One region of the Tardiphaga sp. 215_C5_N2_1 genome, then DNA from elsewhere that is predicted to be linked to it. Evidence: predicted binding sites of a transcription regulator. Region 1 holds the regulator's gene; each other region holds the start of a gene.
The links. The regulator LexA, encoded in region 1, represses DNA repair genes until DNA is damaged. The targets are predictions, from matches to a motif close to TGTTCNNNNTGTGTTCNG.
Positions count from the first base shown of each region.

Region 1 (9,898 bases):
TCTTGGCATAGAGCCAGTTGAACAGCGCGGTGCGTCCACCGCCGATATGGAGGAAGCCGGTCGGCGAGGGGGCGAAACGGGTAACGACGGGAGCGGTCATATCAGCGGGTTCGATCGAGTTCGGTGTGAGTGTTGGCGGGCGTTTATCACAACGACAGGGCGCTGTCTCACGGCGAATAAACGCGGATTTGGGGTCGGAACCGCATCGGAAAAGGCCCTTTCGCGGGACCCGGCCCCTGATCCGGCCTTGGCGCGGCCTTCCGGATTTGGCACATAGGGCGCAGCTTGAAAGGCAGCAAATGACAGACGAATCGGTATCCGACGCAGGCCGTGACTTCATCCGCGACATCGTTGCGGCGGACCTGCAATCCGGTAAGCACAAGAGCGTGGTGACGCGCTTTCCGCCGGAGCCCAACGGCTACCTGCATCTCGGCCATGCCAAGTCGATCTGCCTGAATTTCGGCGTAGCTGAGGAATTCGGCGGCCACTGCAACCTGCGCTTCGACGACACCAATCCGACCAAGGAAGAGCAGGAATATATCGACGCCATCCAGCGCGATGTGCGCTGGCTCGGCTTCGACTGGGGCGAGGGCAACCTGCATTACGCCTCGGACTATTTCGAGCAGCTCTATGACTGGGCGGTACATCTGATCCGCGCCGGCAAGGCCTATGTCGATGACCAGTCGCAGGAAGAAATCCGCTTTAAACGTGGCACCCTGACAGAGCCCGGCAAGAACAGCCCGTTCCGCGATCGTTCGGTCGACGAGAACCTCGATCTGTTCGCCCGGATGCGCGCCGGCGAATTCCCGAACGGCGCCCGCGTGCTGCGCGCCAAGATCGACATGTCGTCGGGCAACATCAACCTGCGCGATCCCGTGATCTATCGCATCCTGCATGCGCATCATCCGCGCACGGGCACCGCTTGGAGCATCTATCCGAGCTACGACTTCGCGCACGGCCAGTCGGATGCCATCGAACACGTGACGCATTCGATCTGTACGCTCGAATTCGAGGATCACCGGCCGCTCTATGACTGGTGCCTGGAAAACCTGCCGGTGCCGTCGCGGCCGCATCAGTATGAATTCGCGCGCCTCAACATGACCTACACGCTGCTGTCGAAGCGCGTGCTGACTGAACTCGTCCGCGGCGGCCATGTCACCGGCTGGGACGATCCACGGATGCCGACGCTCGCAGGCCTGCAGCGCCGCGGCATTCCTGCCGAAGCGCTGCGCGAATTCGTCAAGCGCATCGGCGTCGCCAAGGCCAACTCGACTGTCGATATCTCGATGTTCGACTTCGCCGTGCGCGAGACACTGAACCGCACGGCACAGCGCCGCATGGCTGTGCTGAAGCCGCTGAAGGTGGTGATCGAGAACTACCCGGAAGGACAGACCGAGCAGCTCGAAGCCATCAACCATCCCGATGATGCGTCGCTCGGCAACCGGCAGATTTCATTCGGCCGCGAGCTTTACATCGAGCATGACGACTTCATGGAAGAGCCGCCGAAGAAGTTCTTCCGCATGGCGCCAGGCCGCGAGGTCCGCTTGCGTTATGGCTACTTCATCACCTGCAAGGACGTCATCAAGAATGCCGCTGGCGAGGTGGTCGAACTGCGCTGCACCTATGATCCGGAAACCCGGGGCGGCAATGCGCCGGACGGCCGCAAGGTCAAGGCGACGATCCATTGGGTGAGCGCCGCAGATGCCGTGCAGGCGGAAGTACGCGTCTACAATCAGCTGTTCGCCGATCCGCAGCCCAATGCGACCGAGTTCGCATCGCAGCTCAATCCGGACTCGCTGGAGACGCTGACCGGCGCCATGCTGGAGCCGGCGCTGGCGAGCGATAACACAAGCGATGTCGTGCAGTTCGAGCGCCAGGGTTACTTCTGTCGCGACAAGGATTCAGCGCCGGGCAAGCTGATCTTCAACCGCACCGTCGGTCTGCGCGACAGCTACGCCAAGCTCGCCTGAGCAACCCTAGAGATTAGTTTTCGTATTCTGCATCCGTTCCGCTAGTCGCCGCTTGCCCTTCCGATAGCATTCGGAAGGACAAGCGTGGCGTGCGGGCGTTCGATGGCGCGGGGCGGAGATCAGCAACAGCGGCGGGGCCGGGCGGGTACAGCGACCACATGGCCGCCGCCGGCCAAGGCAGGCGTCGCTGTCCCGTCAGCGACGTCGTCGACGTCGGGCTTCGAGACGCTCTGGACGTGGGTGCGGGCCGAAGCTGGTCCCGGTCGCTTGCTGCCCTGGGTGCCGATCGCTTTCGGCACCGGCATCGCGCTGTATTTTGCCGCTGAGCATGAGCCGGTGGCCTGGGTTGCCGCTGCGACGGCAGGCCTTCTTTGCGTGGCTGCGTTTTTGCTGCGGCGGCAGCGATGGTTTCCCTTGATCTTGCTCATTGCGGCCATCGCGGCGGGCTTCGCGATGGCTGCCATGAAAACCGCGCGTGTGGCTCATGAGGTTCTGGCAAAGCCGCTCTATTCCGTCGCGCTGACCGGCTTCGTCGAAACCCACGAGGAACGGGAGCGCACGGATCGCTTCGTGCTGCGCGTTGCCACGATGGACAGCCCGCGCGCCGCACCGAAGCTGACCCGTGTGCGGCTGTCGGTGAAGAAGGGCATGGCGCCTGTCGTCGGCAGCTTCGTCGAATTGAAGGCAAGGCTGCAGCCGCCGCTGTCGCCGCTCCGGCCAGGGAGTTACGACTTTGGCCGCGATCTGTATTTCCAGGGGATCGGCGCATCAGGCTTCGTGATGGGCGGCATTAAGGCGGTCGATCCGCCGATACAGCCGGGTGTGGCGCTACGCTATTCAGCGACCATACAGGGTCTGCGCGACGCCATCGACGCGCGGATCCGCACCGTACTCTCGGGCGATAGCCGCGCCATTGCCACGGCGTTGCTCACGGGCCGCCGCGATGCGATTTCGGCTGACGTCAATGATGCGATGTTCATCTCCGGCCTCGGTCATGTGTTGTCGATCTCTGGCTATCACATGGCCGTTGTCGCCGGCGTGGTGTTCTTTGCGATACGCGCACTGCTGGCACTGATCCCTGTCCTGACGGTGACATTCCCGATCAAGAAAGTCGCAGCGGCTGCGGCGTTATTCGCAGCACTGTTCTATTTGCTGCTGTCAGGTGCCGAAGTCGCGACACAGAGATCCTTTTTCATGACGGCCGTTGTGTTGATTGCAGTCATGGTCGATCGCCGGGCGGTGACGTTTCGCACGCTGGCGGTGGCGGCAATGGTCGTGCTGATCGTCGCGCCGGAAGCGCTGGTGCATCCGAGTTTTCAGATGTCATTCGCGGCGACGCTGGGGCTGGTCGCATTGGTGCAGATAGGCATGCCCGCGCTGTTTGCCTCGCCCGATCATTCCGCGACCGCGCGCGTGGCGCTATGGGGCGGACGCGAGATCGCGATGCTCGTACTGGCCTCACTGGTCGCGGGTCTTGCCACCACGCCCTATGCCGCATTTCATTTCCATCGCGTCACGCCTTATGGCGTCGTCGCCAATCTCCTGGCGATGCCGGTGGTCTCGGCACTGGTGATGCCGGCGGGCATTCTCGGTTTGGTGGCCATGCCGTTCGGCTTTGACGGTGTGTTCTGGCGGCTGATGGATGTCGGCATCCAGTGGATGATCGTGGTCACGCAATGGGTGGCAGCCTTGCCGGGTGCCATCGGGAGGATGCCGGCCTTCGGGACCGGACCGCTGATATCAGCCAGTATCGGCATCATCGTGCTGGGATTGCTGCGCACGCCGTTGCGCTTCGCGGGGGCTGCCGTGCTTGCAATCTCGATTGTATGGGCCCTGATGGCGAAGCAGCCGGATGTGTTGATCTCGGGGGACGGTCGCAGCGTCGCGGTACGGGGCAGGGACGGGCACCTGCATATGATGCGCAGCGCCAAGGATACATTTTTGCTGAAAGAGTGGCTCGCCGGCGATGCCGATGCGCGTCTGCCGACCGATGCCTCCGTCAGCCACGGTGTGTCCTGCGACCGCGACGGGTGCATCGCGGCGCTGGCCGATGGCGCTTTGGTGGCGCTGGTTTTACAGCCGGATGCATTCACAGATGATTGCGAGAAAGCGACACTCATCATCACGACGAAACAACCGCCAAAGGATTGTCGTGCGCTGGTGATCGATCAGGATCGCCTGCAACGTAATGGTGCGGTGAACCTGCAGCGAACTGCGAACGGCTTTACCATCGATGCCGTGCGGTCACGGGGCCTGGACCGTCCGTGGTCGCGCGCAATTCCCGATGAGCCCGAGCACGATCTGATCCAGACCGGTCGTCCACCGCAAAACCGGCCGGTGGATGCGACGCCTGCGGAAACCGATCTTCAAGCCGAAGATCAGTAATCCGTCGAGGCGACAGCCTCAGTAGCGGCGATACAGGCCAATCAGCTTGCCCTGAATGCGCACCCGGTTAGGCGGCAGGATGCGGACTTCGTAAGCGTCATTCGCTGGCTCCAGCGCGATCGACGCGCCGCGGCGGCGGAAGCGCTTCAGCGTGGCTTCCTCGTCGTCAATCAGGGCCACCACGATGTCGCCGGTGTCGGCGCTCTCGTTGCGCTGGATCAGCACGGTATCGCCATCGAGAATGCCGGCGTCCTGCATGGAATCGCCGCGCACTTCGAGCGCGTAATGTTCGCCGGAGCCGAGCATGTCCGCGGGCATGCTGATGGTGTGGCTGCGGGTCTGCAGCGCCTCGATCGGCGTACCTGCCGCGATCCGGCCCATGACCGGGATAGCAACCGTGCGGCCATTGTCATCGTCGCCGCTGTTGCTGGCGATGCTGGCGGCCGAACGCACCTTGCCAAGCGTGCCTTCGATGACGCTGGGCGTGAAGCCGCGGCGCCCGGTGCCGCCGGTGACCGGCGCGCCGAGCTCTGGCAGCTTGATGACTTCGATGGCGCGGGCGCGGTTGGGCAGGCGGCGGATGAAGCCGCGTTCTTCCAGCGCCGTGATCAGACGGTGAATGCCAGACTTGGAGCGCAGGTCGAGCGCATCCTTCATCTCGTCGAAGGAGGGCGGGACGCCGGCTTCCTTCAGCCGTTGATCGATGAATCGCAGGAGTTCGTATTGTTTGCGCGTGAGCATCTGAAGCCATCCTCAGTTGACGGTGTCGGCCGCCGCGTGCGTTTCAAAGGGTCTCCGAACGGTGATTCTCAATCCAGAGACGATCGTTCGAAGATCGGTTGCGCGAGTTCGGGCACTCTCAAACTACTCAAAGCCACAGAATCTCGAAACAAATCATGAACGAACACTATATGTTCCATATGTGTTCTGCAATGCTTAATTTGCCGTCAACAGAATGCACGTTGAGGGAGGTTTGAGGAGGCTGTTCCTCACCAGTCGTCGATCCTCGACGGACATGGAAAATGCTTCCGCGGGCTTGGGCTACGCGGACGTCATGCGCCCAATGGGCGGCGGCGGAGTCGTGGAGCCGGTCGCCAGCGAGCGCTGAACCATGATCGTGTCGGCCCAGCGGCCCGAGCGATAAGCGACGCCGGGCAGCAAGCCGACGCGGGCAAAGCCAAAGCTCTCGTGCAAGCCGAGCGAGGCCGTGTTGTCGGCATCGATATAGCCGATGATCTGCCGGAAGCCGGCCGCCGCGCAGACGTCGATCAATTCGCGCATGAGCAGCCGGCCGATGCCTCGGCCGACATGTCCGTGGTGGATATAGATCGAATGCTTGACCGTGTAGCGATAGGCCGGTCGCTTGCGGAACAGCACCACATAGGCATAGCCGACGACCTCGCCGCCTTGCGTGGCGACGAGGTGCGGGAACCGTTTGCTGCGCAGGTTCTTACGCCGGTCTCTGAGATCGTCGGGCTGCGGCGTGTCGGCGTCGCTGACGCCTTCCTCGACGCCTTGCCGGATGTGCCGGCGATAGATCGCGAGCATGGCATCGACGTCGGTGTCGCGTGATGGTCGGATGACGACCGGCTGTTCGAGTTCCGTTGGCAAATCAGGCTCCTTACGTGCTCCCTATTCGGAGACCACGTAAGTGTAAAGTCGGATCCGGCCATTGGCGTCGACCTTGCGGTAGATGCCCTGGATTTCGACGTCGAAGCCCGGGAAGGTGTTGAAGCAGGTCTCGAACATCCTGAGATAATCGATCATCGGCTTTGACCGTTCGGTGAGCCGTTCTCCGGGGACGATCGTGGCGATGCCGGGCGGATAGACCACGAACGGCGTCGTCGCGACGCGCCCGAAGATCTCATCGATCGGGAGGTAATCGACGTCGTTGCGCACCAGGCAGCGCGCGGCATCGTGGGGCGACATGGCGATCTCCGGCAAGTGATCGGCGGAGAACTGCCTGGTCTGAAGTTCGCTCACATTGGCCTCGCGAAAGAACCGGTGCATGTCGCCGCACAGGTCCCGCAGGCGTATGCCCGCATAACGCGCGGGCCTGCGCCTGGCGAATTCCGGGATGACGTCTTCCAGCAGCGCGTTGTCGTCATGAAATTTCTTGAAGGCGACGAGGCCCGATATCAGCGTGCCGGCCTTGCTCGCCTCCACGCCGGGCGTCAGCAGGAAGAGCAGCGAGTTAAGGTCGTTTTTCTCCGGCACGATGCGATTCTCGCGCAGGAACTGCGCCACCACCGGAGCAGGGATGCCGTGTTCCGCATAGCCGCCGGTGGTGCGGTCGAAGCCGGGTGTCAGCACCGTCAGCTTGTTGGGATCGGTCATGGTGAAACCGGCTTCCATGCCGGGGAAGCCATGCCAGGCGGCGTCAGGCGCGAGCTGCCAATAGGACGGATTGGTGGCGAGTTGATCCGTGCCGACGCTTTCCCACGGCACATTGTGAACGGCGCCTTCGCTGGATGCGTCGGGAATAGCGACGCGCTCGGGCACGAAGGGCTCGAAGAACCAGCGACGCTCGGCGCGGGTTTCCTTCTCCTCGAACTCGCGGCGCACCGCGCGCATCTTCTTGCGCAGTTCGATGCCGAGGCGGATCGTATCGTCCCACAACACTTCGCCCGAGCGGCCCTTCATCATCTGCGCGCCGACATCCAATGATGCGAACAGTGGATAGAATGGCGAGGTCGAGGCGTGCTGCATGAAGCTTTCGTTGAAGCGCCGGTGCTCGACGCGGCGCTTCTGCCCGCGGATGTGGCGATCCTTCATGTGGATCTGCGACGCCTGCGAGAAGCTCGCGAGCTGCTTATGGGTCGACTGCGTCGCGATGATACCCGGGGAATCCGGACCAAGCTCCTTGAGCCCCATGGCGAAGCGACCGGCATAGAGCGGGTGGAATTTCATGAAGCCCGCCCAGGCTTCGTCGAACAGGATGTAATCGCAGAGATGGCCGATGCGCGCGATGATCATCTCGGCGCTGTAGATGGTGCCGTCATAGGTGCACTGTTCGACCACGGCGACGCGGAACGGGCGTGGACGCTTCCAGGCCTCGGGATCCGTGACCAACGGATTGATACGGATGCGCTCGCGCAGCGCGTCCTCGTCGAGCGCGTCCCAGTTCATCGGGCCGATCAGGCCCCAGGGATTGCGCGTCGTTGGCACATAGATCGGCACACCGCCTGAAATCATCAATGCGCCGTGCAAGGCCGCCTTGTGGTTGTTGCGGTCGAACAGCACGAGGTCACCATCGGTGACCAGAGCCGATAGCGCGACCTTGTTGGAGGTCGAGGTGCCGTTGAGCACGAAATAGGTTTTCTCCGCCCCGAAGATCTGCGCGGCTTCCTTCTGCGCCTGCAAAGCAGGGCCCTCATGGGTCAGCAGATCGCCGAGATCGAGCACCGAATTGTCGAGGTCGTCGCGAAACACGGCTTCGCCGAGATGTTCCATGAACACGCGGCCGATCGGGCTGCGGCTGTAGAACACGCCGCCATTGTGGCCCGGGCAGGTCCAGAGCTGGTTGCCTTCCTCGGCATAGTCGACCAAAGCGCCGAAGAACGGCGTCTTCAGTGTCTCGGCATATTGCTTCAACCGGCTGATCAGGTTCTTGGCGATGAACGGCGGGGTTTCCTCGGACAGGAAGACATAGCCGTCGATGAAATCGAGCACCTCGACCGGGACGTCTTCAAACCGCTTGCGGCGGATCAGCAGGATGATCGGAAAGTCGAGGCCCCGTTTGCGCATCAGGTTGATCAGCGCCGCGGTCTTGCCTTCGAGGCCCTTCTTGCCCCAGTCGACCACCATGCAGCCGATGGCCGCGTCGGTCTGGACTGCGATCGTGGCGTCTTCGAGCTTGCGTGCCTTGACGACCTCGAAGCCGGAACGCTCGATCTCATCGACGATCTGATTGAGCCGAATGCCCTCGAGATCGTCGGCGTCGAATGTTGGCATCGCAAACAGGAAATTGAAGCGTTTGAAATAGTCCATTTGTGCACCGATCTTGTTTCGCAGCGATGTCTCGCTGCGTTACGTGACAATTCAGTGACTGAAGCCGCGTTAAGGTATCTCAGTCAGAAAAAAGCTCAGAGAACATGCCGCGCGGCGGAAGTTCCGGTGGCCCGGCATCCCATCGCGCATCTCGGCCTTTAAACAGGCAGTCGCATGATCGCGCAGGAATCACCAGCGGCGGCGGCGGGAGCGAATGGCTTGCGGATCAGAAGTCCTTCGGCAACAGCCAGATTTCCTAGCAGCGACGAGTCCTGTTTCATCACCGGCGTCGCCACCACGGTGCCGTCGGCGCGGGTTTCCAGACGCGTGCGCAGATAGTCCTCGCGCTGGTCGTTGGCGGCGAGGTCGCGGCCGAGCACCGCGGGTTCGAGCGCGTGAGCGACCTCGTTTCGGCCGGACAGCGCGCGCAGCAGCGGCACCATGAACAGGAAGCCGCAGACATAGGACGAGACGGGATTGCCGGGCAGGCCGATCACGCGCATGCCCTGGCGGCGTCCGTGCATCATCGGCTTGCCGGGCCGCATGGCGATGCGCCAGAACGCCATCTCGACGCCGGCATTGATCAGGGATTGCTGCACGAGGTCGTGGTCGCCGACCGACGCGCCGCCGGTGGTGATCAGCACGTCGGCCTTCAGATCGATCGCGCGCTGAATGGCCGATGTGGTCGCCTCCAACGTGTCGACGGCGATGCCGAGATCGACCACCTCGGCGCCTTCAGCGCGGGCCAGCGCACGCAGCGCGAAGCCATTGGAGAGCACGATCTGGCCGGGGCCGGGGACCGCACCGGGCATGACCAGTTCGTCGCCGGTGGCGAGCACGGCAACGACCGGCCGTCGCCGCACGGGCAGTGACGGATGGTTCATCCCGGCGGCAAGCGCCAGATCGCGGTCGGTGAGGCGGGTGCCGGCGCGCAGCAGCACATCGCCTTCATTGAAATCGACGCCGGCCGGGCGGATATGCTTGCCGGAAATCGCAGCTTCGTTGATCCCGACGACGTCACCTTCGCGCGTTGTGTCTTCCTGGATCACCACGGCGTCGGCGCCAGCGGGCAGCACGCCGCCGGTGAAGATTCGCAGGGCTTCGCCGGTCTGCAGCGGGCGGTCGAACGGCTTGCCTGCGGCGATCTCGCCGATGACGCGGAGCTTGGCGCCCAGTGTCGCATCGGCGGCGCGCACGGCATAGCCGTCCATCGCTGACATGGGCTCCGGTGGCTGCGTGCGCAGCGAAGCGATGTCGCGGGCGAGCACGCGGTGGAACGCGTCTTCCAGCGGCACCATCTCCTCAGGCAGCGCATCGGCGCCTGCGAGAATCGCGGCCATGGCATCGGTAACCGGCATCAGGGCCATCGCGGGGATCTCCGGCAGTGTGGGCGCCCGTCATAGCGGAGAGCGGGAGCGGACGCAAAACCACTGGCGCTTTGGCAGGGCAGGGAAACACGGTAGACATCGGCGATCATGACCGACAACCACGCCGCAACCGCCGATGAAGCGCCTGTCTGGCGGGCAGATGTCGATGCGCTGGCGTTCCGGCCG
Region 1 covers NZ_CP197240.1:928,492-938,389, forward strand. Annotated here, with positions in the region: gene gltX (glutamate--tRNA ligase) at 1-100, opposite strand, end outside; gene AB7828_RS04300 (glutamine--tRNA ligase/YqeY domain fusion protein) at 300-1,970, shown strand; gene AB7828_RS04305 (ComEC/Rec2 family competence protein) at 2,073-4,355, shown strand; gene lexA (transcriptional repressor LexA) at 4,374-5,096, opposite strand; gene AB7828_RS04315 (GNAT family N-acetyltransferase) at 5,397-5,966, opposite strand; gene AB7828_RS04320 (Orn/Lys/Arg decarboxylase N-terminal domain-containing protein) at 5,988-8,345, opposite strand; gene AB7828_RS04325 (molybdopterin molybdotransferase MoeA) at 8,504-9,712, opposite strand; gene AB7828_RS04330 (hypothetical protein) at 9,821-9,898, shown strand, end outside.

Region 2 (9,898 bases), 4.5 Mb from region 1:
CGGCCAGATGCCTTTCTTGAGCAGTGTGCGCTCGCGCGTGAAGCTCGGCGCGACCACGATCTTGCGCGGCTTGGCCGGCGCTTTCTTCTTCGCATCTCGAATCATCGGAGGATCCTGCTGAAGCAGCTCCCGGGGTGCAACCGGGAACTCAGGATCATGCCCGCTATTCAGGTCGGGTCTTTAATCGTCCAGACGCACCCGCCGGTCATCACCGACCTCGATCCCCGGTGCCGTCACCACGTCCCAGGCGTGCCCGTCCGGGTCGGCAAAGTAGCCGGAATAGCCACCGTAATCGGTCTTTCGCGCTGGCTTCAGAAGCGATCCACCACAATCGACAGCGAAAGCGAGGACCGCATCGACCTCGCCTTCGGAGCGGCAATTCCACGCCAGCGTGCTGCCGCGAAACGCCTGCGGCCTTGGATGGTCAGGCAATGTCGCATCCTGCGCCAGTTGATCCCATGGAAACAGCGCGAGGACGCTGGCGCCGGTGTCGAAAAAGGCGATGGCATCGCCCGAGGCACGGGCCTTTCGCGTAAAGCCCAGCGCTTCGTAGAAGGCAATGCTCCTGCGCATATCCGCGACACCCAGCGTGATCACCGTCATGCGCGCGATCGGCGCCGGTGGTTTCTTCGTCGTCATGCGCGTCACTCCTGTACTCACTCTATAGATCGAAAAGAGGGACGTTGGCAGGCTCTGGTTTCCTGCCAACGTCCCCTCTCCACCACTCCGTACGCTGCGAGACCTGCGGAGTTAGAACAGATTCAATTGCTGACCGGCACCGGCCGGCTTCTCGAAATGATCGAGGGTGAGCTTCGAACGACGCTTGTTTAGGCCAAGCTTCGTGCAGGCGATCTCGAAGCGGCGACCGATCATCCAGGCCATCGGCCCCGTGCCCTTCATGCGCGTGCCCCATTGCGAGTCGTAATCGCGGCCACCGCGCATTTCGCGGATCAGCGTGAAAACATGCCGATAGCGATCCGGATAATTCGCGATCAGCCACTCGCGAAACAGATCGCGTACTTCCATCGGCAGCCGCAACAAAACGTAGCTGGCTTCCTTGACGCCGGCATGCGCGGCGGCATCGAGAATCCGTTCGATCTCGCTGTCGTTCAGCGCGGGGATCACCGGCGCCACCATCACCGTGGTCGGAATGCCAGCCTCGGATAGCTGCCGCAAAGCTTCCAGTCGCTTCGACGGCGTCGAAGCGCGCGGCTCCATGGTGCGCGCAAGCTTAGGATCGAGCGACGTCACCGACAACGCCACTTTGACCAGATTGCGCTTCGCCATCCGCGCCAGGATATCGATGTCGCGCGTCACCAAAACCGACTTGGTGACGATGCCGACGGGATGACCGGTCTTCTCCAGCACTTCGAGAATGCCGCGCATCACCTGGCGCTCGCGCTCGATCGGCTGATACGGATCGGTATTGGTACCGATCGCGATCATCTTCGGCTCGTATTCGGCGGCGGCCAGCTCCTTCTCGAGCAACGCCGGCGCATCGGGCTTCACGAACAGTTTGGATTCGAAATCGATCCCGGGCGAGAGACCGAGATAGGCGTGGGTCGGCCGCGCGAAACAATAGACGCAGCCATGCTCGCAGCCGCGATAGGGATTGATCGAACGGTCGAAGCCGATATCCGGCGACTCATTGCGCGTGATGACCTTGCGCGCGGTGTCCGTCGCAACGGTCGTCTTGAACGGCGGCAATTCATCGAGGCTCTGCCAGCCATCATCAAAGGCTACCCGGGCCTCGGCCTCGTAGCGCCCGCTGTCGTTGGACTGGGCACCGCGGCCGCGCCGCCGCTGCTTGTCGATCGCCACTGCGATCTCGGGAAAAGGGGAAAGCGCACCCGCCGGCTTATCGGAGGGCGCCGGGACCGGCGGGTGCTTGAGGGCAGCGATCTGGCGACTCATGAAGCCACGATAGCGCACGCAAGGAACAAAGCAAGAACATAAATAGGGTGGCACACGGCCGGGGCACTGTGCATTCTCCCGCCGCCTTGCAGGGGCGGCCGAAAGTCGAACCGCCCCGAAATTGCAGCAGCCGCCGGTGCCGCATAGACTATGACGAAATGATAACGCGGCCACCCCGTTGTTGAGAGGTATTATCCGACACCCATGCTGAGCGTGATCATCCCCACCGAAGGCGTCGAACAGCCCGCTGTTGCCACACTGGCAGCGCTGGTGCCGGGCGCTGCTGCCGGTGTGATCCGCGAAGTGCTGCTGGTCGATCGCGCTGGCACCGATGTCATCGAACGTGTCGCCGATGTCGCGGGCTGCGGCTTCCTGACCTCGCAGGGATCGCGCGCCGCGGCGATGGCCGCCGGCGCCAAGCAGGCGCGCTCGCCCTGGCTAATGTTTCTCCATGCCGGCGCCGTGCTCGATGCCGGCTGGATCGAGGAGACCCAGCAATTCATCCAGCGCGTATCGACCAGCAACCGCCCCCGCGCGGGCATTTTCCGCTATGCGCGCTCGCCCTATGACGAGGCCAATTTTCGCGATGGCCTGAAGCACCTGGTCCGGATGATCACGGGACCCAAGGCCGATCAGGGCCTGCTGATCGCCCGCGAACACTATGATCGTCTCGGCGGCTACGCGCCCGATGCCCGGCGCTCGGAAGCGCGGTTGCTGCGCCAGCTCGGCCGCTCCTCACGCACATTGCTGCGCAGCCGGATCATCGTCGCCTGACCATGGCCGCCCAAGCCCCCGATGCCGTTCGGCCTGCAGTGCTACGCGATCTCCAGCCTGGCGATATCGACTGGGTGATCCGCAGTCACGGCGAGCTCTATGCGGCCGAATACGGGTTCGATGCATCCTTCAAGGCGCTGGTAGCCGACATCGCCGCAGAATTCGTCGCAACATGCGATGCCACGCGCGAACGCTGCTGGATCGCCGAGATGGATGGCGCGCCCGTCGGCTCGCTGTTTCTCGTGAAGGCATCCGACGACGTCGCCAAATTTCGGCTCTTGCTGATCGATCCCAAGGCGCGCGGACAAAAGCTCGGCCAGCGCATGGTGACGGAATCCATCGCCTTTGCGCGGCAATGCGGCTATCGCAGGATCACGCTCTGGACCCAGAGCAATCTCGGCGCAGCGCGAAAAATCTATCGGGATGCCGGCTTCGCGCTGGTCGCCACCGAGCCGCATCGCAGTTTCGGTCAGGATTTGATCGGTGAGACCTGGGAGCTCGTGCTCTAGACCGACGCGCCCTTCGCTTTCGGACGTCGCAGATGCTCATCCAGCCGCGGCATGATCTCCACGAAATTGCAGGGCTTTGTGCGGTAATCCAGTTGCGCGGCAAGGATGCCGTCCCAGCCATCGCGGCAGGCGCCGGGCGAACCCGGCAGGCAGAAGATAAATGTCGCGCCGGCGGTGCCAGCAGTCGCGCGGCTCTGGATCGTCGAGGTACCGATCTTGGCGTGGCTCAGCATGTGAAACGCAATCGAGAAACCATCCATCCGCTTCTCGAACAGCGGCTCGATGGCTTCCGGCGTGACATCGCGGCCGGTGAACCCCGTGCCGCCGGTCGTAATGATCGCGTCCACGCCGGGATCGGCAATCCATGCGCGCACGATCTTGCGGATCGCTTCGACATCGTCCGTGACGATCTCGCGCTTCGCCAACACGTGACCGGCCGATGTCAGCCGATCGGCCAGCGTCGCGCCGGACTTGTCGTCATCGAGCGACCGCGTGTCGGAAATCGTCAGTACCGCAATGTTGAGCGGTACGAAGGCTTTGGTCGTGTCGGGCTCCATCGTCGTTACAGTCGATCCGTCGCGAATGTATTGCAGGCCTGCACGGTGCCCTGCTGATAGCCGGTCATGAACCAGCGCTTGCGCTGTTCGGCAGAACCGTGCGTGAAGGAATCCGGCACGACGCGACCCTGTGCCTGACGTTGCAACGTATCGTCGCCGATGGCGGACGCGGTCTGCAGCGCAGCATCGATGTCGCCGGCTTCGAGGAAACCGGGGCGCTTCTTCGATTCGCGATTGACCCAGACGCCCGACAGACAATCGGCCTGCAACTCGACGCGGACCTGCAGCAGATTGGCCTCAGCCTTGCTGCCGGCCTGCTGCTGCAGGCGTGTCACGCGCGGAATGATCCCGAGCAGGTTCTGAATGTGATGGCCGGCTTCATGCGCAATGATATATGCCGCGGTAAATTTGCAGGCATTGCCCGAGCAACCGCGGAATTTGGTTTCAACCTGACGGAAGAAGCCGGTGTCGAGATAGATCTTCTTGTCGGGCGGACAGTAGAACGGCCCCATCGCCGACTGCGCATTGCCGCAGCGCCCGCCATTGGTGGCATTGCGAAACAGCACGATCTGCGGCCCAATATATTTCTGTCCGCTCTCCTTGAAGATTTCATCCCAGCGATCGTCGATCTCGCCGAGCACGCCCGAGATCATGCTGCCCATCTCGTCGGTGGGCGCCCCTGATTTCGTCGGCGTCGAGCGCCGATCGGTCTGATAGGTCGGCGCCTGCTGTCCGCCGGTGAGAATTTCTGCACCGCCGATCAGGATGCGCGGATCGATACCGAACGCCCAGCCGACGAGGCCAAGCACAATCACCGTGCCGATGCCGAGACCACCGCCACCGCCCGGAATTCCGAAACCACCGCCACCTCCGCCGCCATATCCGCCGCCGCTATCGTCACGACGGTCGTCGATATTGTCGCTGCGACGGAAGTCATCGTAACGCATGAGGTAATTCCTTCATTTCAAGTCGCAGCATTTTAGACCGGTTTGACGCGATCCGAACACCATAACGCAATTGCAGCGCAAAATTTCCATTCCATTAAGCATTAACCTGCCCGGCAAAACTTGCCTAGTTCGAACTCGTTACCAATTAAGTCGATTTTTACTTTGCCCGGTCAATGTCTGCCTGTCGGTTGTTTAGTCCCGCGTCGCCGACAGCGTCGCCTGAGTCAGAGTAATTGAGTCATGGTTGTTTCGCGTCGCGGGGCGTCTGCAAGGGCGCCCCGCTCTCACTTCGAAACCTCTCCGAGCAGCAGCATCGTCATTGGTGATTGCGTCGCAGAGATGTCAAAACTCCCGGCAGGGTCGGTCGATCTGGTGTTCGCAGATCCGCCGTACAATCTGCAGCTGAAGGGCGATCTCAAGCGCCCCGATGAATCCCATGTCGATGCGGTGAATAATGACTGGGACAAGTTCTCGTCATTCGCCGCATATGACGACTTCACGCGCGCGTGGCTCCTGGCCGCGCGCCGTATCATGAAGCCGTCGGCGACCCTGTGGGTGATCGGCTCCTATCACAATATTTTCCGCGTCGGCGCGATCATGCAGGACCTCGGCTTCTGGGTCCTCAACGATATCGTGTGGCGCAAATCGAACCCGATGCCGAATTTCCGCGGCCGTCGCTTCACCAATGCGCATGAGACCATGATCTGGGCCGCGCGCGATGAGAACGCCAAGGGCTATACGTTCAATTACGAAGCTCTCAAGGCCGCCAATGAAGACGTGCAGGCGCGTTCCGACTGGCTGATCCCGCTCTGCACCGGCGACGAACGCCTGAAGGGCTCGGACGGCAAGAAGGTTCACCCGACCCAGAAGCCGGAAGGCCTACTGGCCCGCGTGCTGCTGTCATCGTCGAAGCCCGGCGACCTCGTGATCGATCCGTTCAACGGCACCGGCACCACCGGCGCTGTCGCCAAGCGCCTCGGCCGCAATTACATCGGCTTCGAACGCGACCGCGACTATGCCGCCGCTGCCGAAGCACGCATCGCCGCGATCGAGCCGCTGCCCGAGGCAACACTGGCACCGTTCATGACCGCCCGCAGCGCGCCCCGCGTGGCGTTCTCCGAACTGGTCGAGCGGGGCATGATCTCGCCCGGCACCAAGCTGGTCGATCTCAAGAAGCGTCATGGTGCATTGGTGCGCGCCGACGGCGCCATCATGTTCGGCGACAAGGTCGGCTCGATCCATCGCATGGGCGCGATGGCCCAGGGCTCCGCCTCCTGCAACGGCTGGACGTTCTGGCACGTCGAGACCAAGAAGGGCCTGCGCTTGATCGACGAACTCCGCGCTGAAATCCGCAGCGAGATGGGCGCGGGCTAAAGTCCCCGCTCACACTACCCGCCGGACGGATGCGCCCGGCCTTCGTCAAAACATCGCTTGCACTCTCCCGGAATTCCAAGCACGAGACGATGGTTCGCGCCCGCGGTCCTCGCCTCGCGCTTTGACGTACAAAATCCTGGGAGATTTGAGATGCTGAAGTTTTACTTCAACGGGTCGCCGAACCCGACCAAGGTCGCGCTGTTTCTGGAAGAAGCCGGCCTGGCCTATGAGCCGATCGCCATCGACACCCGCACCGGTGCGCAATTCAACCAGGACTTCCTGAAGGTCAATCCGAACGGCAAGGTGCCTGCAATCGACGACGATGGCGTCAAGGTGTTCGACAGCAACGCCATCCTGCTCTACCTCGCCGAGAAGACCGGAAAATTCCTGCCCGCCAACACCCCGGCCAATCGCGGCGAGATGCTGTCCTGGCTGATGTTCGTCGCCACCGGCGTCGGTCCGTTTTTCGGCCAGGCCGTGCACTTCAAGCATTTCGCGCCGGAGAAGATCGACTACGCGCATAACCGCTATCAGTTCGAGGCGAAACGCCATCTCGGCGTGCTCAATGAACGCCTGGCCGGACGGCAATATATGGTCGGCGACAGCTACACGATCGTCGACATGGATATCTGGGGCTGGGTGCGGATGACCAACTTCATTCTCGGCGACGAGGGCTTTGCCCAATTCCCCAACGTAAAGCGCCTGCATGATGAGATCTCGGCACGCCCGGCCGCAGCGAAGGCTGTCGCCCTGAAGGACACATTCAAGTTCAAGGCCGAGATGGACGACGAAGCCCGCGCCGCCATGTTCAAGCATCTCGCCACCAGCGCAGCCTGATCACGAACCATTCGACGAATGCCGGGCGCAACACTGCGCCCGGCATTTTTGTGTCAGGCAGGCACGCGTGCCATCTCTTCCGGGAACGGACCCAGCACCCGCTCGACCAATGCAGTGTCGCAATATTCCTTGATCATGGTGATCTTGCCGTTCTCGACACGCCACACCATGCAATAATCGTTGTCGTAACGATCGCCGGTCTTGGTGATATTGTCGCCCTTGGCCTCGACCACCACCAGATTGCCTTCCGCAATGAAGTTGGACGCGACCGTGCGCGGCCGGATGTCAAATAGCGACCTGAAATGCCCCATGAGGCCGTTGAGGATCGCATCCTTCCCCTTGAAGGTGCGTCCCCAGGAATACTGACCGACCACGATCCAGCATGCATCATCGGCGAGATGATCGGCGAAGGTCGTGCCGCTGCGGTTGGCTGAATCGCTATAGACCTGCTGAATAAGCTTCTTGTTGTCTGCCGTGCTCATTGTTCTGCTCCATCGCTTGAACGATGACGCAGTATGGGTTGGAGAATCCTCATTCTTCCAATCGATAGTCTGTATGATATATATTCGTCTGATGAATTTATCTGCGCTCGACCTGAACTTGCTTGTCGCGCTCGATGCATTGCTGCTGGAAGGCAATGTCGGCCGAGCCGCGATGCGGATCGGCCTGTCGCAACCGGCGGCGAGCCACGCGCTGCGCCGGCTGCGCGACGTTCTCGGCGATCCCCTGCTCGTCCGCGTCGGTGCCCGTATGGAGCTGACGCCGCGCGCACAGGCCCTGCGCGGTCCACTTGCCCAGACACTGGAGCAAGTCCGCGGACTGTTCATCCCGGATGTCTTCGATGCCCGCCAAAGCGACCGGCACTTTCGGCTGATGATGCCGGATCTGGCTGTCGAACTGCTGATGCCACCATTGATGAAGAAGCTCGACGGCGTCGCGCCGGGCGTCCAGATCAACGTCGTGCCATGGCGCGGCCCGGCGATCATGACAGCGGAGTTCGCCCGTAGCCTCGACATGGTCATCAGCATCGGCAATGCTTTCAACGGCTTCCATCGCCAGTTGCTGTATGTCGATTCCGATGCCCTCGCCGTCCGCAGGGGCCATCCGGCGGCATCGCGCCTGAAAACGACCGACGGGTTTCTCAAAGCCCGCCATGTCGCCGTGGTGCTCCGGGGCCAGAGCGAAGATCTGATCGACGACTGGCTGCGCAACAAGAAACTGGAGCGGCAGATCGCCCTCGTCGTGCCGAGCTATATCGAGGCGCTGCATGTCGTGGCACGGACCGACCTCGTGGCCTTTGTGCCACGACGCCTGATCGCGGCATTGGCTCAGCCGCTATCGCTCACGACCATTGCCCCACCGCTCGATCCCGGCATCGACGAACAGTTCATGTTCACACCGACACGCGCGCAATTCGATTCCGGCTCAATCTGGCTCCGCAAGATCATGCTGGAAACCGGCCGCGAGCTCGATCCGCCAAAGCGCCGTACGGCCTGACACATCGCGCGTCGGTCAAATTTGCCGGCAAAGCTTGCCGGGAGGCAACGCCTGATAGCAACTACAAATACCTAACCGCTTATGATGTCTGAATATTTCTGATGGCCTGATTTTTGCGTAGTGGGTCGCGAACATCTCACAGCAAGAGAAATTCAGATGTCGAACTCCATTATCTCCAGCATGCAGTCCTTCAAGCTTCCGACCAGACTGCAGCCATCCGACAAGGCCGAGAGCGGCCTCGGCAATGCAACAGCGATAGCAAAATCGCCGGAAGAGAAATTCCTCGACTACGCGAAAAAGACGCCGGCGGAAAAAATGCGCGACGCGCTGCTGTCGAGCATCGGCGTGACGGAAGAAGAATTGAACAACATGTCGCCGGAGCAACGCCGGGAGGTCGAGCAGAAGATTGCCGACAAGATCAAGGAGGCCGTGAACAAGAAGACGGAGAATGGCGGCAGCGCCAGCGGCTTCTTCACGGATATCAGCGCCTAACAGGCGCGCCTTTCACCACAAACGAAATTGGCGCCGCAACGGCGCCAATTCCAGATCATTCGAAATGAGCGGACGCGATCAGCGCGCGGCAGCCTGGCGTACCAGATTTTGCCGGGCCTCGCCGAGATAGCCGCGGATTTCCTTGGTCAGCAATCCCGACTGCGACGACAGATCGCCCGATGCCACCATGGTCGATGTGGCGAGTTGTTCGGTGTCCTTGGCCGTCGTTGCCAGCGACTGGATGTTGGTCGAGATCTCACGCACGACAGCGAAGGCCTCGTCGATGTTGCGCGCGATATCGGCCGTTGCCGCCGACTGCGCTTCGGAGGCGCTCGCGACCTTGCCGGTGATCTCGTTCACTTCCGCGATCACGGTGCCGATCTCGGTGATCGACGAGGAGACCTTGTCGGTCGCCGACTGAACCTGGCCGATTTCCTTCTCGATCTCGGCGGTAAAGTTGGCGGTCTGGGTCGCCAGTGCCTTCACTTCATGCGCCACCACTGCGAAACCACGACCGGCATCGCCTGCGCGGGCCGCCTCGATTGTTGCGTTCAGCGCCAGCAGATTGGTCTGGCTGGCAATCACATTGATCGAAGTCACGACTTCACTGATGCGCACCGCAACGGCGCGAAGCACGTCGACATTGCTGGCAGCATCGGCGACCCGTTCGACGGCGCGCCCGGCAATCGCGGCCGAGCGATTGACGTCGGCGCCGACTTCGCTAGCGCTGGACGACAGCCGCGCTGTGGCCGAAGCCACCGATTGCATGTTGGCGGACGCCTGTTCGGATGCCGCCGCCACCGACGTGACGCGGGTCAATGTCGAGGATGCGCCGGTCCGCAGATTGCCTGCGGTGCTGCTCATCTCGACCGCGCCGCTGTCGAGTGCGGATACGATGCCGCCCACGGTGGATTCGAGCTGGCTGGTCTGGCGCTCGAAATTCCTGATGCGGTCGGCAATATTGTCGGTTGCCGCGTTCATCGCTTTCGCGCCGTGC
Region 2 covers NZ_CP197240.1:5,441,417-5,451,314, reverse strand. Annotated here, with positions in the region: gene AB7828_RS25875 (ribonuclease HII) at 1-105, opposite strand, end outside; gene AB7828_RS25870 (VOC family protein) at 181-639, opposite strand; gene AB7828_RS25865 (PA0069 family radical SAM protein) at 751-1,914, opposite strand; gene AB7828_RS25860 (glycosyltransferase) at 2,119-2,688, shown strand; partial or broken gene AB7828_RS25855 (GNAT family N-acetyltransferase) at 2,724-3,197, shown strand; gene moaB (molybdenum cofactor biosynthesis protein B) at 3,194-3,754, opposite strand; gene ypfJ (KPN_02809 family neutral zinc metallopeptidase) at 3,760-4,701, opposite strand; gene AB7828_RS25840 (site-specific DNA-methyltransferase) at 4,942-6,075, shown strand; gene AB7828_RS25835 (glutathione S-transferase family protein) at 6,226-6,912, shown strand; gene AB7828_RS25830 (nuclear transport factor 2 family protein) at 6,966-7,394, opposite strand; gene AB7828_RS25825 (LysR family transcriptional regulator) at 7,486-8,409, shown strand; gene AB7828_RS25820 (hypothetical protein) at 8,566-8,901, shown strand; gene AB7828_RS25815 (methyl-accepting chemotaxis protein) at 8,980-9,898, opposite strand, start outside.
Region 2: a site for LexA is predicted at 1,936-1,953, ahead of AB7828_RS25865 (PA0069 family radical SAM protein). Genes of this name have one in related genera too.

Region 3 (9,898 bases), 3.5 Mb from region 1:
ATCGCAGTCTGTGCGGCGGCGCTCATGTTCTGGGGCCGCAACATCTGCATGAAACCCTGCTTCGGTCGCACCAGTTCGTTGCCGTGCATGGCCATCCCCAACTCAATCGCCTTGTGCCGCAGGCATCACGCGAATCATCGATGCGGCTTATCCGCACCAGACATCACGGGCGCTCAACAGCCGTGTGACGGGCGTGTTGCGGGGGTGTGACAGCGAAGGTGGAGCTGCTAGGCGGCGACGTGCCGCGTCTTGGCGAGTCCCTTGAGGGCTTCGGCGAGCTTGTCGCGGTCCAGCGGCTTCATCAGGAAGCCGTCCATGCCGGCCTCGAAACAGGCATAGCGATCTTGGACCAGTGCGTTCGCTGTGAGGGCCAGGATCGGCGTCCGCCTGACGCGTTGACCGGCCTCGCGCGCGCGAATGCGTTTGGTGGTCTCGATGCCGTCGAGCTTCGGCATCTGGATATCCATCAGGACGAGGTCATAGGGCGTGCCTGCGGAGTCGGAGGCGAGCCAGGATTCCAGTGCCTCTTCGCCATTGGTGGTCACGACCGGCTTGTGGCCAAGCCGCGTCAGCAACGAGCGCATCAGTAGCGCGTTGATCTCGTTGTCTTCGGCGACCAGGATCGAGAGGCTGGGTGCCATCGCCTCCGTTAGTTCCGGTGTGGCCGGATCGCGATCCAACAGATCATCGGCGGCGATCGTCGGTAAGTCCGTCTGTAATGTCAGGCGCGCGGCAAGCGAGGCCGCACGCAGTGGCTTCACCAGATAGCCGGTAAACGCACTCGGCGTCGCGGGCTGCAATTCATGGCGCATCGCAGGCGTGAACAGCACGATCCGTCGCAGCGCATGCGGAATTGCGGTGTCCGCGAGGTGCTCGGCAGCGTCAGCACCAAGGGCGCGATCGATCATGACGGCATGCCACGACCGTTCGGGTAGCAGGGCTTGCGCGACGGCAATATCGGACACGGTGCAAGTCTGTGCCCCCCAGCGCCCGAGCCGCAGGGCCGTCAGTGAGGCTTCGATGGTCTGCGGCGCCACCAGCATCACCGAAAGGCCGGTAAGATCGGGTGCCATGAAAGTCGCGGTGCCACTGTCGGATGCGGCGAGCGGGATCGACACTTCGAATGTCGAACCGGCGCCGAGCGTGCTCTGCAGCGTGATGCGGCCGTTCATGCGCTTGACGATACGCTCGCTGATGCTGAGGCCGAGGCCCGTTCCGCCATAGTGGCGCGCGGTGCCCTCGTCTGCCTGTTCGAATTCGCGGAAGATGCGCTGCTGCGCATCCGGCGCGATGCCGATGCCGGTGTCACGCACCAGGAAAGAGACTTCGTTCGGCCAGATGCCGGGCTCGACGATCAGCGCTACGCCGCCGGTCGCTGTGAACTTGATGGCATTGCCGGCGAGATTGAGCAGCACCTGGCGCAGGCGCGCCGCATCGCCCATCACTGTCAGCGGCAATCGCTCATCGACATAGGCCGCGATTTCGAGATTGCGTGCCTGCGCGCGCGGCGCCAGCAATTCGGTGATGTCCTCGATCAATCCGGCTAGTGCAAAGGGGCGATGTTCCAGATCGATCTTGCCGGCCTCGATCTTGGAGTAATCCAGCAGCTCCTCGATCAGCGACAGCAGCGCATCGCCGGAGGTCTTCACGGCCTTGGCGTAAGTGGTCTGTTCGGGTGTCAGCGGCGTATCGAGCAGCAAGCCGCTCATGCCGAGAATGCCGTTCAGCGGCGTGCGGATTTCATGGGACGCCATCGCGAGGAACCGCGACTTGGCGCGGTTGGCGGCATTGGCATGATCACGGGCTTCACCGAGGGCGCGCTCGGTCTGGGTGCGGTCGGTGACATCGCGTCCAACGCATTGCAACTCGGCGGGCTGGCCCGCATCGATCCGCACCAGACCTTCGCGCCAGGCGATCCAGCGCGGACCGGTCGCCGTGGCGATCTTCTGATCGTGCATGCTGGTGCCGTTGGGCTCGTTGGCGATATCGCCCTGCTCCAGCAGCGTGAGTTCGAAACGGCTGCCGATCAATGCTTCGCGTGATTGTTCCGCCAGCGCACAATAGGCATCGTTGACGAAGGTGATGCAGCCTTCGCTATTGCGGATTACGATCAGGTCGCCTTGCGCTTCGAACAGGCTGCGCGCGCGCTCTTCGGCTTCCTTCAATTCCCAGTTCCGGTCGACCAAGGCTTCATTATGCGCAGCCAGTTTGCGCATCCGTTTGCCCATGAAGCGCATGCGGATGCTCATGGTGGCCAGGGCGACGCAGGCCAGCGCGAACAGGAAGCTGGCGCCGATCGCAAAAGCGTGCGGGTCGTAACCTGAGTCTTTCGAGGTCGAACCTGAGATGAAACCATAGGCGCCACCGAAGGCAGCCGAGAACATCACGAAGGAGCGGATGACAAAAGCAAGCCACGGAAAACGGCGCGCGAAGCGGCGGAAGTAGACCTTGATCCGGAAGACACCTTTCGCCACAGATCAGCACTCCGGCTTGGTCACATCATGGCTCGCGATTGCACGCGAATACAGGCCGCGATCAGGCGATCGCAGATATCAGAAACAATGCGGGTATGTTGTTGCCAAGTGCTTGCGCGGTGGCAGTTTTGAATTTGCCCGCGCAGGCATGGTTGATGAAGCGTTAATGCGCGGCCTAGAGGCTGGCCGCTGCCATCCGCGCCGGGCTGCGGCTGCGGGCGCTGACGATCAGCGCGGCGGCATCGCGTGCCGTGAAGCTGCGAGACTTCACGAAGATCCGGTAGTCGGCGTCACCTTCCTCCGACAGATAGATGACGGGTTCCGAACTCGCGGATGTGTCGGCAATGCGGATGAAGCGCGTCGCAGCAGTGACGGGACAAGCATCCGGTTCCGCGGCATCGACATCATCAAGTACGACGAAGTCGGCGGTGTCAGCACTATCGACGATTTGCACACGGACGGTTGCCTGCTGGGGATCGCTCGTGAAGCTGACATGCGATTGCGCCTGCCAGGGCATGGTGGCGATCTGGATGGTGGTTTCACCGGTGGAGATGCAGGGATGCGTGCCGGCTACGAGATCACCACGCGCGAGAAAGGCCGCGAGTACCAAAGGAATCGTCGAGGCTAAAATCTTGAAACGCAGCATGACACGGTACTCGCCCTGGCCCCGTAACGCGGGGTTATGGTGAGCAGAGCGTAAACAAAACTCGTTACTATCGCGTTGACGTCCACATCAGTGGCGAGGAGGAGACGTCAAGCAGCTCGGCGAATGTCCTCCGCCAGCGCGCGGTAAGACAACGCCTCGGCCAGATGCAGCCGCCCGATTTTCTCGGCGCCGTCGAGATCCGCCAGCGTCCGCGCCACGCGCAGTACGCGGTGATAACCGCGCGCGGTCAGTCGCATCGTTTCGGCGGCATCGCGCAACAATGTCAGTCCCTGCGCATCGGGCTGCGCAACCGTTTCCAGCACGGAGGCGGGCGCGGAGGCATTGGTATGTGTGCCCGGCAATCCCGCCGCGGCATAGCGCATGGTCTGCAGATCGCGCGCGGCGGCGACACGCGTCGCGACCTCGGCAGAACCCTCGGAAGGTGGCGGCAGAATGAGATCTGCTGCGGTCACCGCCGGGACTTCGATGCGCAGATCGATGCGGTCCATCAAGGGGCCCGAGATGCGCGCCTGATAATCCGAGGTGCAACGATCGATGCGGCCGCGCTTGCAGGAGAAGCCCGGCTCGAACGCGTGACCGCAACGGCATGGATTCATCGCAGCGACAAGCATGAAGCGGGCGGGATAGGTGACGCGGTGATTGGCGCGCGAGACCGCCACCTCGCCATTCTCGAGCGGTGCGCGCAGCGAATCCAGCACGCGCGGATCGAACTCCGGCAGTTCATCGAGAAACAGCACGCCTTGATGCGCCAGCGAAATCTCGCCCGGCCGCGCGCGCAGGCCGCCGCCTGTGAGTGCGGCCATGCTGGCGGAATGATGCGGTGCGCGGAACGGCCGGCGTGAGGTGAGTGCGCCGTCCTTGATCTCGCCGGCCACCGACGCAATCATCGAGACTTCGAGGAGCTCCGCCGGCGATAGTGGCGGCAGGATCGACGGGAGCCGTGCCGCCAGCATGGATTTGCCGGAACCTGGCGATCCCGCCATCAATAGATGGTGGCCGCCGGCGGCAGCGATCTCCAGCGCGCGTTTGGCGCTTTCCTGTCCCTTGATGTCGCGCAGATCCAGCAGCGTTTCCTCACGCGCATGTATCTTCGGCTGCGGCCGCGACAGAACCTGCGTGCCCTTAAAGTGATTGGCGATCTGGATCAGCGACGTCGCGGCGATGATCTGGATATCGGGACTGGCCCAGGCGGCTTCCGCGCCGCAGGCTTCTGGGCAGATCAATCCCTCGTCGCGCGCATTGGCGCCGATGGCAGCCGGCAGCACGCCGGCGACCGGAGCGAGCGAGCCATCGAGACCGAGTTCGCCGAGCACGGTGAAGCCCGTCAATGCATCCGGCGGAATCGCGCCGATCGCGGCCATCAATCCCAGCGCGATCGGCAGATCGTAATGGCTGCCTTCCTTGGGTAAGTCAGCGGGCGCGAGATTGACGATGATCCGCCGTGCCGGCAGCGCCAGACCCGAGGCGACCAGCGCGGCACGGACCCGTTCGCGCGCTTCGGATACTGCCTTGTCGGGCAGGCCGACGATCAAAAAATTCGGCAGACCGGGCACGACCTGAACCTGCACGTCGACCGCGCGGGCCTCGATCCCCTCAAAGGCTACGGTGGAAACCCGTTGAACCATGCCGCCCCCATTCGAGATGAGAGCGTAACCTAAGGTTGCTTCTACATCAAGAACAATCAGTGAACGAAATGTAGCGGTAAAGTATGCTGGTTTTGGCTGAAGTCGGCCATTGGCGTAGAAAATCTTAAACACGTCATGCAAAGCATCCTATGAGCTTCGAGACGAAGACTGGGTGCCCGCAGATGTCAGATCGCTTGTCGATGCCGCCAGACGCTCCGGATGACGCCGACCTGATCGCTGCGCTGAAGGCGCAGATCGAAGCTCAGCAGGCCATCATCGATCAACAGGCTGCTTCGCTGGCGCATAGCCGGAAGATATTCGATCGCTCCTCGGCGGCAGCGCGAATCGGCGTCTGGGAATGCGACCTCTCCGATGAATCGCTGGTCTGGACCGATGTTGTCTATGACATCTTCGATCTACCGCGTGGCTCGACGCCGATTCGCGAGGAGGCGCTCGCCTGTTATCCCGAAGAATCCGTCAGGGAACTGACGAAGCGGCGCAGCAAGGCCATCGAGGATCGCACGGGCTTCAGTCTCGATGCGGAGATCATCACCTTCAAGGGCAACCGGCGCTGGATCAGGATCACGGCCACTGTCGAGTCGGTCGATGGCGTTGCCGTCCGCATCTTCGGCATGAAGCAAGACATCACCGAAGAGAAAATTCTGGCGGATCGCAATCGCTATCTCGCCGAATTCGATACGCTGACCGGCCTTGCCAATCGCAGCCAGTTTCAAACCAAGCTGTCGCTGTTCGATGCGGCGTCGGCCATCAAGGTGAAGCCGTTCGGCGCGCTGCTGTTGATCGATCTCGATGAATTCAAGCCGGTCAATGACTGTTTCGGCCACGCAGCGGGCGATGCCTGTCTGACCGTCGTTGCAAATCGAATTCGCAACATCTGTGCCGGTGCGGAACTGGTCGCACGACTCGGCGGTGACGAATTCGCGGTTCTGCTGGGGCCTCACGCGGAATTCGAGGAAGCCTCGGAGACGGCGCGTGCGATTGTCACGCAGTTGGGACTGCCGATTGATCATCGCGGACAACAGTTGCGGGTTGGCGCATCGGTCGGCATCGCGCTGGCCGATAACTGCACGTCATCGCAATTGGCAGCCATGGCCGATTCGGCGCTCTATGCAGCGAAGGATGCCGGACGTGGCACGTTCCGGATCTACAAACGCGGAGCGGAGAGACGTCAGAGGGACGCCTCATCCGCGGCGTGAGGATAAATTGCTGCGGAATTCCTGCGGCGGTCATTGTCTCAAGATCGCCGCAGGAAAGTCGCAGGATTTCCGCTAGAGATTCATCACCATCGGCTCGGCGATATAGCGGAAGCCGTCGCCTGATTTCACCACATGACCATAGCCCGGCCACGCGAAGTGATAGGACATCACGGCGGTCTTGTTGGCTGCGAGCATGTCGAGCATCTTCACCCGCGTCGCCGCTGCCATCTTCGGATCGGAGTCATAGGCGAACTCCATCCGCGGCTTCTCCAGCAACAGCACTTGATGATGGGTGAGGTCGCCGAGGAAGGCGAAAGATTTCCCGTCCGATTGGATCATGAACATGTGGTGGCCGAACGTATGGCCCGGCGCATGCATGGCGGTAACGCCGGGCAGGAACTCCTGGCCGTCCTTGAAGAACACCAGGCGATCCTTCACCGGCAGCAGGTTCTTGCGCGCATGGACGATGAAGTCCTTGAGCGGCGAACCGAGCTTGCCTTCGTCGGTCCAGAACTTGAAGTCTTCCTCGCTGAGATAGACCTGCGCATTGGGAAATAGTGGCTTGTCATTGGCATCGACGATGCCGCCGATATGATCGATATGGGCGTGCGAGCACACCACGGCATCGATATCGCCGGGCTTGATACCGGCTTCGGCCATACTTTTCTGCAGGCGACCCGTGGTGTTGCCGAACAGTTGCGACGTGCCCATGCCGGTGTCGAACAGGATCAGTCTGTCGCCCATGTTGACGATCGGCGCGTTCTGTTCGAGCACGACATTGCTGCTGCTGAGGAAATTATCCGTCAGCATCTTCTGCACGTCTTCCTTGGGTACGCCGACGAATGTGCCGGAGGGATCGCCGAGCGGCAAAGGTCCGTCGGAGACAACGGTGACTTCCGCGCTGCCTAACATGAAACGGTGGAAGTAGGGCGCCTGTGTGCCGAGCTTTGGTGCCTTGGCCGATGCGCTGCCGATGAGGCCGGGAGCGAGGAGATTAGCGCCCAAACCAGCGCCGAGCGAGAGCAGGGACCTTCGCGAAACTTCTGAAGTCATGCGTTTCTCCACTGATATGCTTTTGCTTGCCGCCACACATGGCGGGCCGTCCGATTGGTCGGGCATGCATCAACATGCTGCCCTTGCCCTCAATGACTGGCAAGCAAAAGCAGTGGGTGAAGAATTGTGACGAATGGAATTTAAATTGCTGCGTCAAGCATTGACGCAACGCAGCGAATGACGTGGGTGGAGTTTACTTCCGCTTCGCTTCGATGACGTCCCAGACGCGTGCGGCCACATCGGGCCCGCCGAGCTTGGCGATGGCGCGAATGCCCGTGGGCGACGTCACGTTGATCTCGGTGAGATTGCCATCGATCACGTCGATGCCGACGAACAGCAGACCGAGATCACGCAGCGCCGGTCCGACGCGTTCGCAGATTTCGCGCTCACGTGGCGAGAGTTCGGTGGCCTTGGCGGCGCCGCCACGCACCATGTTGGAGCGCAAATCGTCTTCAGCCGGCACGCGGTTCACGGCACCCGCGAATTCGCCGTCGATCAGGATAATGCGCTTATCGCCATGTTTCACTTCGGGAAGGAAACGCTGGATGACCCACTGCTCCTTGAAGGTCACGGAGAACAGATCGTAGAGCGAACCAAAATTCATGTCCTGCGGCAGCACGCGAAACACCGCTGCGCCGCCATGGCCATGCAGCGGCTTCATCACCACAGCGCCATGCTCGGCGCGGAATGCATTGATCTCGTCCTTGTCGCGCGAGATTAGCGTCGGCGGCATCAGGTCCGAGAAGCCCATCACAAAGATCTTCTCCGGCGCGTTGCGCACCGAGGCCGGATCATTGACCACCAGCGTCTTCGGATGAATGCGCTCGAGCAGATGCGTCGAGGTGATGTAAGCGAGATCGAATGGCGGGTCCTGGCGCAGCAGCACCACGTCGAAGGATTCCATGCTGGTGCGGGTGGGTTCACCGAGGGTGAAGTAATCGCCTTCGACGTCGCGCACCGACAGCGATTGCACCGGCGCCACCACGTCATTGCCGCGCAGCGAGAGCTTGTCCGGCGTATAATAGGACAGTTTGTGGCCACGCTTCTGGGCTTCCAGCAGCATCGCGAAGGTCGAATCGCCCTTGTGATTGATGCGCGCAATGGGGTCCATCTGGACGGCGACGTTCAAGGTCATGCTGGGGTCCGGAATTGTGGTCGGGAAAGCGAAAATTCAGGTACTGGCGTCGAATGCCGCTAACAGATGGCGTGGCAAATGTCTTGGCGCAATCAGCACGACGTCGAAACGCAGGTCGAATTCCGCATGTTCGGGATGCACCATCAGCCAGCCTTGGGCGGCATCCATGATCCGGGCCTGCTGGCGGGGCGTCACGGCATAGGCGGCTTCGTCCAGGCTGGCGCGGGCCTTCACCTCGACAAAGGCGATCAGGCTGCGCCTCCTGGCAACGATATCGATCTCGCCGTGGGGCGTGCGAAAGCGGCGGGCGAGGATGCGGTAGCCCTTGGCCAGCAGCAAAGCAGCGGCACGGCTTTCGGCGGAGAGACCGGTGTTGAACGCGGCGACGCGCTCCGGCGCAGCCGGCTTGGCTGCGGGCTTCGGGGCGGAGACTTTGTCAGTCTTCGCCATTGCCTGAGTCCCTGTGAATCTCCTTGGCCAGTTCCAGCGCGCGGGCATAGACGGCGCGGCGCGGCCGGCCGGACAGTTCGACCGCATGCGCCACGGCATCCTTGACGCTGTCACGCTGCAACGAGCTGCGCAGCAGGGCGTCGAGATCGTCTTCGGTCATGGCCTGCGCATCCGCAGCCGGTGGCCCGATGACGAGCACGAATTCACCGCGGGTCTCCAGCCCATCGGCTTCCTTGGCCAGGTCGGCAATCGCTCCGCGATTGACCTCTTCATGCATCTTGGTGAGTTCGCGGCAGATCGCCGCATTGCGGTTGCCCATGATGTCCGCGAGATCGGCCAGCGTATCCTGCACGCGGTTGCCGGAGTCGAACATCACCAGCGTGGCATCGATGGCAGCCAGCTCGGTCAGGCGGGATCGCCGCGCCATCTGCCGCGACGGCAGAAAGCCCTCGAAGAAAAAGCGATCGGTCGGCAGGGCAGAGACGGCCAGCGCGGCCAGCACCGAGGATGGCCCCGGCAGCGAAATCACATTGAAGCCTGCTGCGGTCACTTCCCGCACCAGCTTGAAGCCGGGGTCGGAAATCAGTGGCGTGCCGGCATCCGACACCAGCGCGATGGACGCGCCCTGCGACAGCTTTTCAAGAATTTTTGGCCGTGCCTGTTCGGCATTGTGCTCATGATATTGCTTGAGTGTGCCGGTGATCCCGTAGCGCTCGGTCAGACGGCGGGTGATGCGGGTGTCTTCGCAGGCGATAATATCGACCCCCGCCAGGGTCTCCAGCGCGCGCAGGGTGATGTCGCCAAGATTGCCGATCGGCGTGGCTACGAGATGCAGCCCCGGAACAGCTTTCGGTGCCATGAGCAGATGGCCGGAGACCGTGAAGGTCCGGGCCGATGGCGCCGCGGCGTCCGCAGGCGATGAGGAGAGGGGTGTTGCGCGCATGGCGACAATGTAGAGCGAATTGCGCCAAAGGGGGACAGCCGTTTTTTGGGCGTTTGGCCGTGGTTCATTCCCGTCGTGCTAATCCAGCCGCGGTGACGGGGTATGCCGGACATAAAGCTTTTGTTTTGGTTAACTTATCGCCGACAATATGTCTGAATCCGCGCCTCACACTATATAGTGGGTGACGAGGCGGGCCGATCTGATACGGCCGAAAGAAGAGAAGTGATGGCGGATCCGTTCGACCCCAAATCCGGGACCAAGGGCGCGACGTCGGGCGCAACACGGCGGACGGCTGTCGGCCTGCTGCTGGGCGCGCCGCTGCTCGGGGCCTGCG
Region 3 covers NZ_CP197240.1:4,475,411-4,485,308, forward strand. Annotated here, with positions in the region: gene AB7828_RS21305 (GNAT family N-acetyltransferase) at 1-89, opposite strand, end outside; gene AB7828_RS21310 (ATP-binding protein) at 228-2,474, opposite strand; gene AB7828_RS21315 (hypothetical protein) at 2,650-3,120, opposite strand; gene AB7828_RS21320 (YifB family Mg chelatase-like AAA ATPase) at 3,228-4,766, opposite strand; gene AB7828_RS21325 (diguanylate cyclase domain-containing protein) at 4,949-5,983, shown strand; gene AB7828_RS21330 (MBL fold metallo-hydrolase) at 6,056-7,036, opposite strand; gene gshB (glutathione synthase) at 7,230-8,171, opposite strand; gene AB7828_RS21340 (YraN family protein) at 8,208-8,621, opposite strand; gene rsmI (16S rRNA (cytidine(1402)-2'-O)-methyltransferase) at 8,608-9,564, opposite strand; gene AB7828_RS21350 (penicillin-binding protein activator) at 9,790-9,898, shown strand, end outside.
Region 3: a site for LexA is predicted at 4,815-4,832, ahead of AB7828_RS21320 (YifB family Mg chelatase-like AAA ATPase). Genes of this name have one in related genera too.